3 regions of the Kitasatospora sp. NPDC056273 genome follow, and region 1 is predicted to be linked to each of the others. Evidence: riboswitches for the same ligand, from Rfam matches in the RefSeq annotation. Region 1 holds a riboswitch; each other region holds the start of a gene.
What was found. Region 1 has a riboswitch for cyclic di-AMP ahead of ACFCY1_RS26535 (transglycosylase family protein). Riboswitches for the same ligand answer to the same signal wherever they lie in the genome.
Positions count from the first base shown of each region.

Region 2: it holds a riboswitch for cyclic di-AMP, as region 1 does, so the genes downstream of both, ACFCY1_RS19630 (peptidoglycan DD-metalloendopeptidase family protein) here and ACFCY1_RS26535 (transglycosylase family protein) in region 1, are expected to answer to the same signal.
Region 3: it holds a riboswitch for cyclic di-AMP, as region 1 does, so the genes downstream of both, ACFCY1_RS40790 (transglycosylase family protein) here and ACFCY1_RS26535 (transglycosylase family protein) in region 1, are expected to answer to the same signal.

Region 1 is NZ_JBHJSJ010000034.1:14,696-17,944, forward strand. It holds gene ACFCY1_RS26530 (hypothetical protein) at 1-957, shown strand, start outside; cyclic di-AMP (ydaO/yuaA leader) riboswitch at 1,408-1,578, shown strand; gene ACFCY1_RS26535 (transglycosylase family protein) at 1,565-2,971, shown strand.
Region 2 is NZ_JBHJSJ010000020.1:38,789-42,037, reverse strand. It holds gene ACFCY1_RS19635 (APC family permease) at 1-455, opposite strand, end outside; gene ACFCY1_RS19630 (peptidoglycan DD-metalloendopeptidase family protein) at 802-1,782, opposite strand; cyclic di-AMP (ydaO/yuaA leader) riboswitch at 1,785-1,985, opposite strand; gene ACFCY1_RS19625 (MFS transporter) at 2,337-3,249, shown strand, end outside.
Region 3 is NZ_JBHJSJ010000105.1:2,072-5,320, forward strand. It holds gene ACFCY1_RS40785 (cytochrome P450) at 1-1,255, shown strand, start outside; cyclic di-AMP (ydaO/yuaA leader) riboswitch at 1,477-1,645, shown strand; gene ACFCY1_RS40790 (transglycosylase family protein) at 1,651-2,556, shown strand; gene eno (phosphopyruvate hydratase) at 2,912-3,249, shown strand, end outside.

The DNA.
Region 1 (3,249 bases):
AGCACCGCAGCCATTCCGGGCGCGCCACTGCCCGTCCGTACTCCAGGCTCCCGTGCGCGGGGGCGCCACCGTCGTCCCGAGCGCCCCGAGATCCCGGCCGGCGCCCCGGCCCTGGTGCTCGCCGTGCCCGCGACCGCCGGGCCCGAGTCCCGCTCGGTCGTCGAGGAGCTGCTCTCGATCGTCCGCACCGAGCAGAACGGCGTCCAGACGGCCGTCGGCTACCTCCCCGGTGACGGTGCGGCGGGCGCGAGCGGCGAGGACCGCACCGTGGCCGAGCTGCTGGCCCTGGCCGCCGAGGCCGGGCGGCCGATGCCCGTCCTGGTGCCGCTGGTGCCCGGCCCGCACACCTTCCTGACCGGGCTTCACGCGCTCGCCGCCGAGTACGGCGCGCCCGTCACCGACCCGCTGGGCCCGCACCCGCTGCTGGCCGAGGCCGTGCACGTCCGGCTCTCCGAGGCCGGGCTGGCCCGGGCCGACCGCGCCCGACTGTTCGCCATCGCGACCGCCGCGGACGGCGTGGTGCTGACCACCGTCGGCGGCGAGGACGCGGCCGCCGCGGCCGGCATCACCGGCGTGCTGCTGGCCGCCCGGCTGGCCGTGCCGGTCGTCGCCGCCGCGCTCGACGTGCCCGGCTCGGTGGCCGCGGCCGTCAACCACCTCAAGGACACCGGCTCGCAGCGCCCGGCGCTGGCCCCGCTGGTGATCGGCCCGGAGGCGGACTCCGAGCTGCTCGCCACCGCCGCCGAGGAGACCGGCTGCCCGTCGGCCGCGCCGCTGGGCGCCTACCCGTCGGTCGGCCAGCTGATCGCCTCCACCTACCTGGCCGCGCTGCCCACGCCGTCCCCGGAGGACCTGGCACGGGCCGAGGCGGAGGCGGCGGCCGCCGCCGAGGCCGAGGGGGTCGTGGAGGGCTCCCGTGGCGCCCACGCGGCCGCCGAGGGGCCTGGCGGACGATAAGGACACCGCGCGCGGGTTCGCGCGCACCGAAGGGCCCGGAACGGATCGCGTTCCGGGCCCTTCCGTGTACTTCCCCCACCCCGTCCGTCCCGTACGGGAGTCACCCGGCAATGAAGGGGAATGTCCGTTCTGGCGCTATTTGAAAGGAAATAGGGAGCGTGGATTCACATGCTCCGATCGCGACCGCTCCCCCACCCGCCGGAGTGCGCCACTCCGCGATTCGACGCACCGTCACGCCACTCCTGAGGCGGAGCCAGTTGTCGGCTTCCACAACAGCATTGCCTGAAAACGATCATTTACGATCATGGTGAGTGGCAATTTTGGCAGTTTCCACTAAACCGTGATGCACATCACAGTGGTTTGCAGTTTGAACTTAAGTCTGATTAACGTGCTCCCCGTTCGTGACCACACGAACCCGGTCATCCGCAACGCCGAGTCCTGCCGTCGGATGTCCTGGAAGCGCGAAAACGCACCACGGCAGGAGCGGGGGACCCACAGGTAAGTCGCCCCGGACCGCTCTCCGGAACGGTCCAGGGCTAGGGGTGAAGCCGTGCTCACCGCACGGCCGGGCAACTCCAGCCCGAATCCGACAGCTCACCTCGCAGGCGTGGGAGAGGACCACGTCTTCATGCTGCCCACCAACGGCACCCGTCTGTCCGGCCGTACCCGTCGCGTGATCGCCGCCCTCGGCGTCGCGGGCGTCGGCCTCACCGTCCCCTGCCTCACCACCGGCACCGCCTCGGCCGCCTCCGTCGCCACCTGGGACAAGGTCGCCCAGTGCGAGAGCGGCGGCAACTGGAGCATCAACACCGGCAACGGCTTCTACGGCGGCCTCCAGTTCACCTCCAGCACCTGGTCCGCCTTCGGCGGCACGGCCTACGCGGCCCGCGCCGACCTGGCCACCAAGGACCAGCAGATCGCCGTCGCCGAGAAGGTCCTCGCCTCGCAGGGCCCCGGCGCCTGGCCGGTCTGCTCCGTCCAGGCCGGGCTCACCAAGGGCGGCGCCGCGGCCGCCGTTGACACCTCGGCGGGTTCGACCGCCGCCAAGCCCGCCGCGCCCGCCCAGAGCGCCAAGCCGGCCGCTCCGGCCGCTCCGGCCGCGAAGCCCAGCGCCAAGCCCGCGCAGCCGCAGACCCCCGCCGCGAAGCCCGCCGCGCCCGCCCAGGGCGACGCGCAGGCCTCCACCGACTCCGCCGCCTCCGGCAACCGGAGCGACTGGGTGCAGAAGCGCCAGCAGCAGGCCCAGGGCGGCGACTACACCGTCGTCGAGGGCGACTGGCTGTCCGCGATCGCCGACCAGCACAAGGTGCAGGGCGGCTGGCAGCGGCTGTACGACCTCAACCGCGGCACCCTGACCGAGGGTCCGGACACCATCTACCCGGGCCAGCAGCTGTCCTTCGGCGGCAACGGCCAGGCCCGGGCCGGCCAGTCCTCCGCCGGCACGTCCGGCTCGGACTTCACCTGGTTCGACCGCTCGCAGAAGTCCGGCCAGTCCGCGAACGGCGGTGCCGTGAACGCCCAGCCGACCGCGCAGCCCGAGGCCCCGGCCGCCAAGCCGTCCACCAAGCCGGCCGCGAAGCCCGCCACCAAGCCCGCTCCGCAGCCCCAGGCCCAGACGCAGACCCAGACCCAGACCCAGGCGCCGGCCGTGACCGGCAGCATGGCCGCGGCGGTCTCCTTCGCCGAGTCGAAGGTCGGTCAGGCGTACGTCTACGGCGGCACCGGCAACGGCGGCTGGGACTGCTCCGGCCTGACCCAGGCCGCGCTGCGCGCCGCGGGCGTCTCCGTCCCGCGCGTCGCCGCCGACCAGGCCGCCGCCAGCACCCACGTCTCGCTGGACAGCCTCCAGGCGGGCGACCTGCTGTTCTGGTCCAACAACGGCAAGGACTCCGGCGTCTACCACGTCGCGATCTACATCGGCAACGGCAAGTACGTCGAGGCCGCCAACCCGAGCTCGGGCGTCCGCGAGCAGAGCATCGCCAACTGGGCCCCGGACTTCGCCGGCCGGGTCTGAGGACGGCGCGCGGTCCACGGTCCACGGCTGACGGACCTCCGGTAACAGCTGACGGGTAACAGATAACAGCTGACAGATTTCAACATCTGTCAGCTGTTATCCGTCAGCTGTCGGCCGTCGTCCGAACGCTGACCGCCCACCACCCCCGGGGAGAGTCTGGTCGCTCCTCCCCGGGGGTTCCGGCGTTCCCGGGGCCACGGCGTGCCCGACCGTTCCCGACCGCGGTTCCGCCCCGTTCCGTGGTGGATCGCCGCCCCAGCGGGCATGCTGCTGCTCTG
Region 2 (3,249 bases), on a different contig from region 1:
CAGCCCCAGCCGACGTCCACCCCCAGCTGCGAACGGACCAGCCCGCGCAGCGAGTACGCGAAGAAGCCGAGGGCCGCGGCCTCGGTGACGACGTACGCGAGCACCGCGAGCAGCCCCGAGGCCATCCCCGCCACCCGCCCCAGCCCGTGCGAGACGTAGCCGTAGAACGCGCCGGCCGCGGTGATGTGCCGGGCCATCGCCACGTAGCCGACCGAGAACACCGTCAGCACCACGGTCGCCACGATGTACGCCGCGGGCGCGCCCGCGCCGTTGCCCTGACCGACGATGATCGGCAGGTTGCCGGTCATCGCGGTGATCGGGGCGGCGGTGGCGAGCGCCATGAACACCACGCCGACCAGGCCGACCGAGTCCGCCTTCAGCCGGTCGACCCCGCTCGCCCCGGGCCGCTCCCGCCCGGCCGTCTCCCCCGCCACGCCCCCGCTGCGGACCGCCATCCGGCCTCCTCGCCTCCCGGCCCGCCCGACCGCCGGACCGGCCGGGCGCTGACCGTCCGCCAGCATGGCGCCCCGGAGGCACCCGGAGATCCCGGCGACCACCCTGCGGGACACCGGAGTTGACGCTTCGTTCGATCGCTCGAACACCCCGGGCGGGCCCGGGAACGAAAGCGGCCGGCCCGGCCGCACGAGGAGGTCCTCATGCGGCCGGGCCGGCCTGGGCGTGTCCCGCGCCCATGTCCGCCGTGCGGCGATCACCCGGTCGAGCGGTCACCCGACATGACCATCCCGGGCGATCGGTTCGCCCGCAGCGGCGGTGGTTCCTGGTACCCCGGAGCTCTCGGGGTCAGAGCGCGACGCCGTGCGCGCGCAGGTAGGCGACCGGGTTGATGTCCGAGCCGTACTCCGAGCCGTTGCGGATCTCGAAGTGCAGGTGCGGGCCGGTCACGTTGCCGGTGGCGCCGGAGAGGCCGATCTGCTGGCCGGCGGTGACGGTCTGACCGATCCTCACGCCGATCGAGGAGAGGTGCGCGTACTCGGCGTAGTGGCCGTCGGCGAGCCTGATCTCGACCTCGTTGCCGTAGGCGCCGCCGTTGCCGGCCTTGACCACGACACCGTTGGCGACGGCGCGCAGCGGGGTGCCGGTGGAGGCGACGAAGTCCTGGCCGGTGTGGTGGCCGGAAGCCCACATCGAGCCGGCCACGCCGTAGGCGGTGCCGAGCCGCGGGCCGGCCAGCGGGGCGACGAAGCCGGAGGTGGCGGCGGCGACCGGAGTGGCGGTCACGGCCTGGGCCGGAACGGCGACCTGGAGCTGGGTCTCGAGCTGCGCGGAGGGCTTGGCGGCCTCGGTCTGCACCTGGACCTGGGCCTGCGGCTTGGCGGCCTGGGTCGCCGGAGCGGACGGCTTGGCGGGCTTGGCCGGAGCGGCGGGCTTCGCCGGGGCGGCGTCGGCGGCCGGCGCGGCGGCGTGGCCGGACAGCGCGAGCTGCTGGCCCGGGAAGATCAGGTTCGGGTCGGCGCCGACGACCGAGCGGTTCTGCTCGTACAGCGCGTGCCAGCCGCCCTCGACGTTCTTGGCGTCGGCGATCTTGGACAGGGTGTCACCGCTGACGACGCGGTAGCTCTCCTGCGCGGCCTGGGCGGCCGGAGCGGCGGCCTTCGCGGCCTGCTTGGCCTCGGTGGAGGCGGCGGCCGGAGCGGCCGGGGTGTGGGCCTGGGCGCTCATCGCGGTGACGAGCGGGAGGGCGAAGGACACACCGGTGACGGCGGTGGCGATGCCGATGCGGGCGGCGCGGGGCAGGGCGATACGACGAGCCTGTGCAGGCATGGAATTTTCCTCTCCGACGCCTGCGAGGTGAGCTGTCGGGTTCGGGCTGGAGTTGCCCGGCCGCTTGCGCGGCTTCACCCCAAGCCGGTCCTGGACGCCCGCGCCCTGAGGCGCGAACTCCGGTCCGGCGACTTACCTGTGGGTCCCCCGCTCCTGCCGTACAGAGTTCGTTTCGAACCACCGGGCAGCGGCAGGACTCGGCGTTCCACCCGGCGGATCCGTCCGGACTGGCCGGGCGGTCGCTGAACTAAAACCCATCCGTTCGGGTGAAGCAATGTCGATCTCTTGAAACGGCAACGATCCCCCCTCCCACAGTGACCCTCCGCAGGCCCGAGCCCACGGTGCGTACACAACCCATTCACCCCCCGCCACTGATCCACGACCCTGCGCCGAGATCGGCCACGCCGCGCACCCGTCCGCTCACGCACCGCCAGCCGCCAACACACCCACCGGTGACCCTTGTCACGTGCGCCTCGGCAGCGCAGGATTCGCCCGTGGCCACCTCCAAGGCCGGCACCCTGCGCCTGGGCACCGCGCAGGGTCGCTGGGTACTAATGGCGACGGTGCTCGGCTCCAGCATGGCGATGCTGGACGGCACCGTGGTGAACGTCGCGCTGCCCCGGATCGGCGCCGACCTCGGCGCCTCCCTCGCGTCCCTGCAATGGACCCTGAACGCCTATCTGCTCACCCTGGCGGGCCTGATCCTGCTCGGCGGCGCGCTCGGCGACCGCTACGGGCGGCGCAAGGTCTTCCTGATCGGCGTGGTCTGGTTCGCCGTCGCCTCCGCGGCCTGCGCCGCCGCACCGAACATCCACGTGCTGATCGCCGCCCGCGCCGTCCAGGGCATCGGCGGGGCGCTGCTCACCCCCGGCTCGCTCGCCATGCTCCAGGCCGTCTTCCACCCTGACGACCGCTCGGCGGCGGTCGGGCTCTGGTCCGGCCTCGGCGGGGTGTCGGCGGCGGTCGGCCCCTTCCTCGGCGGCTGGCTGGTGGACGGCCCCGGCTGGCGCTGGATCTTCCTGCTGAACCTGCCGCTCGCCGCCGCCGTGATCGCGGTCACCACCCGGTCGGTGCCGGAGAGCCGGGACGAGGGCGCCTCCGGCCGCTTCGACGTCCTCGGCGCCGTGCTCGCCGCCCTCGCCCTCGGCGCGATCACCTACGCGCTGACGGCGGCCGGCGAGGGCCTGTCCCCCGCCGTCTGGGTCAGCGGGGTGCTCGGAGTGGCGCTCGGCGTCGCCTTCGTGGCGGTCGAGCGCCGCGCGCCCGATCCGATGCTGCCGCTCGGACTGTTCTCCTCCCGGCTGTTCACCGCCGTGAACCTGGTCACCCTGTGCGTGTACGCGGCGTTCAGCGGCGTCTTCTTCCTGCTGGTGGTGCAGCTCCAGATCGTGTCCGGCTTCTCGCCACTGGTCTCGGGCTTCGCGCTGGTGCCGATCACCGTGCTGATGCTGCTGCTGTCCGCGCGCG
Region 3 (3,249 bases), on a different contig from region 1:
CGCCGACCCGTACCCCGCCTACGCCTGGTTGCGCGAGCACTCCCCGGTGCACCGCACCACCCTGCCGAGCGGGGTGGAGGCCTGGCTGGTGACCAGGTACGCGGACGCCCGGCAGGCGCTCGCGGACAGCCGGCTGTCGAAGAACCCGGCGCACCACAGCGGGCAGGCGCACCGCACCGGCCGGGTGGGCATCCCGGGGGAGCGGCAGGCGGACCTGATGACCCACCTGCTGAACATCGACCCGCCGGACCACACCCGGTTGCGCCGGCTGGTGTCGAAGGCGTTCACCCCGCGCCGGGTGGCCGAGTTCGAGCCGCGGGTGCAGCAGCTCACCGACCGGCTGATCGACGGCTTCGCGCAGCGCGGTTCGGCGGACCTGATCCACGAGTTCGCGTTCCCGCTCCCCATCTACGCGATCTGCGACATGCTCGGGGTGCCGGCCGAGGACCAGGACGACTTCCGCGACTGGGCCGGGATGATGATCCGCCACGGCGGGGGCCAACGCGGCGGCGTGGGGCGGGCGGTGAAGCGGATGCGGGCGTACCTGCTGGAGCTGATCCACCGCAAGCGGGCGGACCTCGGGGACGACCTGATCTCGGGCCTGATCCGGGCCGGCGACCACGGTGAGCACCTGACCGAGAACGAGGCCGCGGCGATGGCCTTCATCCTCCTGTTCGCGGGTTTCGAGACCACCGTGAACCTGATCGGCAACGGCACCTACGCGCTGCTGCGCAATCCGGAGCAGCGCCGGCTGCTGCAGGAGTCGGTGGTGCGCGGGGAGAGCGCGCTGCTGGAGACCGGGATCGAGGAACTCCTGCGCTACGACGGGCCGGTGGAGCTGGCGACCTGGCGGTTCGCGACCCGTCCGCTGACCATCGGCGGGGTGGACATCCCGGTCGGCGACCCGGTGCTGGTGGTGCTGGCCGCGGCGGACCGCGACCCGGCCCGGTTCGCGGCGGAGAACACCCTGGACCTGGCTCGGAAGGACAACCCCCATCTGGGCTTCGGGCACGGCATCCACTACTGCATCGGCGCTCCGCTGGCGCGGCTCGAAGGGCGTGCCGCGCTGGCCACGCTGCTTTCCCGGCTGCCCGATCTGCGGCTCGCGGAAAGCCCGGAGAATCTGCGCTGGCGGGGTGGTCTGATCATGCGTGGCCTGCGCGAACTCCCGGTGGAATTCAGTCCGGAGAGCCGTTCCCCGCACGCCCCTCCGCACCCCGTTCCGGATGCCTCTTCGACGCCTCCGACCTGCTGAGATCACGCTGACGGGACGTCGCCGATCGCCCGCCGACGGGGGTGTGAACACCCATCAATCCGGACATAACGCCGCTGTTGGTAGGCGATCGGACACGGGCCGTAATTGTTGTGTGATATCGGTGATATGAGCTTGTGATTGGTCTGATGATCTGTCTACTCTCCCTGGAGTTCGCAGCTGCGGACCTCGTACGCGGAACGCCGAATCCTGCCCGCCGCGTCACGGGAAACCGACCAGAACCCTGGGCAGGGGCGGGGGAACCAGGTTTGTTGCCGTCTCCCCACGGCTTGGGGTGAAGCCGCCCGAGCGGAATCGTTTCCGCTTACGGCGGCCGGGCCACCTCCCGGTCCGAACCCGACAGCTCACCTCGCAGGCGTACGGAGAGGGACCTCTTCATGCTGTTCGTTGGAACTGGCCGTCACCGTCGTCGCACCCAGGCCGAGAAGGCCATCGCCGTCGCCGGTGTGGCCGGCGTCGGACTCGCGATGCCGCTCCTCACCGCCACCGGCGCCTCCGCCGCCCCGGCCTCCACCTGGGACTCCGTCGCCCAGTGCGAGAGCGGCGGCAACTGGAGCATCAACACCGGCAACGGCTTCTACGGCGGCCTCCAGTTCACGTCCAGCACCTGGAAGGCGTACGGCGGCACCGCCTACGCGGCGCAGGCCAACCAGGCCAGCAAGGCCCAGCAGATCTCGGTCGCCGAGAAGGTGCTGGCCTCGCAGGGTCCGGGCGCCTGGCCGGTCTGCTCCCAGAAGGCCGGTCTGACCAAGGGCGGTGCCCCGGCCTCGGTCGACACCTCCTCGGACGCCAAGCCGCAGTCCGCCCCCAAGCAGCAGGCCCCGAAGCCCGCCGCCAAGCCCGCCGAGAAGCCGGTCGCGCAGAAGCCCGCCGCCCAGAAGCCGGCCCAGAAGCCCGCCGCGCAGCCGGTCCAGCAGGTCGCCCCGCAGCAGCAGGCGCAGCCGCAGACCCCGGGCTTCTCCGGCAAGGCCGGCTGGGACGCCGACGCCAAGGTGTACTGGTACCAGAACAACGGCGGCTGGTACTGGACCAGCCACCAGAGCGTCTACCAGCAGTACGCCGGCCAGGCCGCCGCCCAGCCGCAGTACGCCCCGCGCGCCGCGCAGCAGGCCCCGCAGGCCGCCGGCCACGACTACACCGTCCGTGCCGGTGACACCCTGTCGACCATCGCCGCCGCCCAGGGCGTGTCCGGCGGCTGGAGCGCGCTGTACGAGCAGAACCACTCCACCGTCGGCGGCGACCCGAACCTGATCATGCCCGGCCAGGTGCTGCACCTCGGCTGAGCCGCCCCGCCCGACGCCGGGAGCGCCCGCGGCCGGCAGCGCCCCGAGACCGGGGTGCCCGCCGGGGGCGCCCGCCGCCGCGCCGGAGCGCTCGGCGCCGACGCCGCTCCACCCCGCCGTCCGAAGGGGGCCGGTCCTACCGGTCCCCTTCGTCCGCATTCGCCCGCTCCGGTGGGACAAGCTGGGACAAGCAGGTGAACTACCGGTGGGTAGCAGGGCCACACGGTGAGACGGGACCGAGGCCGACGCGGCCACGGCAGCCCGGGCGGTTAGGCTCTGGTCGTAACGACTCCGCAATCGTCCTGCTGGCAGCACCACCGTCAGACCGGACCCTGCTCTCGCAAGGAGATGCCTCGTGCCGTCCATCGATGTCGTCGTAGCCCGTGAGATCCTCGACTCCCGCGGCAACCCCACGGTCGAGGTCGAGGTCGGCCTCGACGACGGCAGCACGGGTCGTGCCGCTGTCCCGTCGGGTGCCTCCACCGGTGCCTTCGAGGCGCTGGAGCTGCGCGACGGCGACAAGAACCGCTACTTCGGCAAGGGCGTCGAGAAGGCCGTCCTGGCCGTCATCGAGCAGATCGGCCCGGAGCTGGTCGGCTACGACGCCACCGAGCAGCGCCTGATCGACCAGGCCATGCTGGACCTGGACGCCACCCCGGACAAGTCCTCGCTCGGCGCCAACGCCATCCTGGG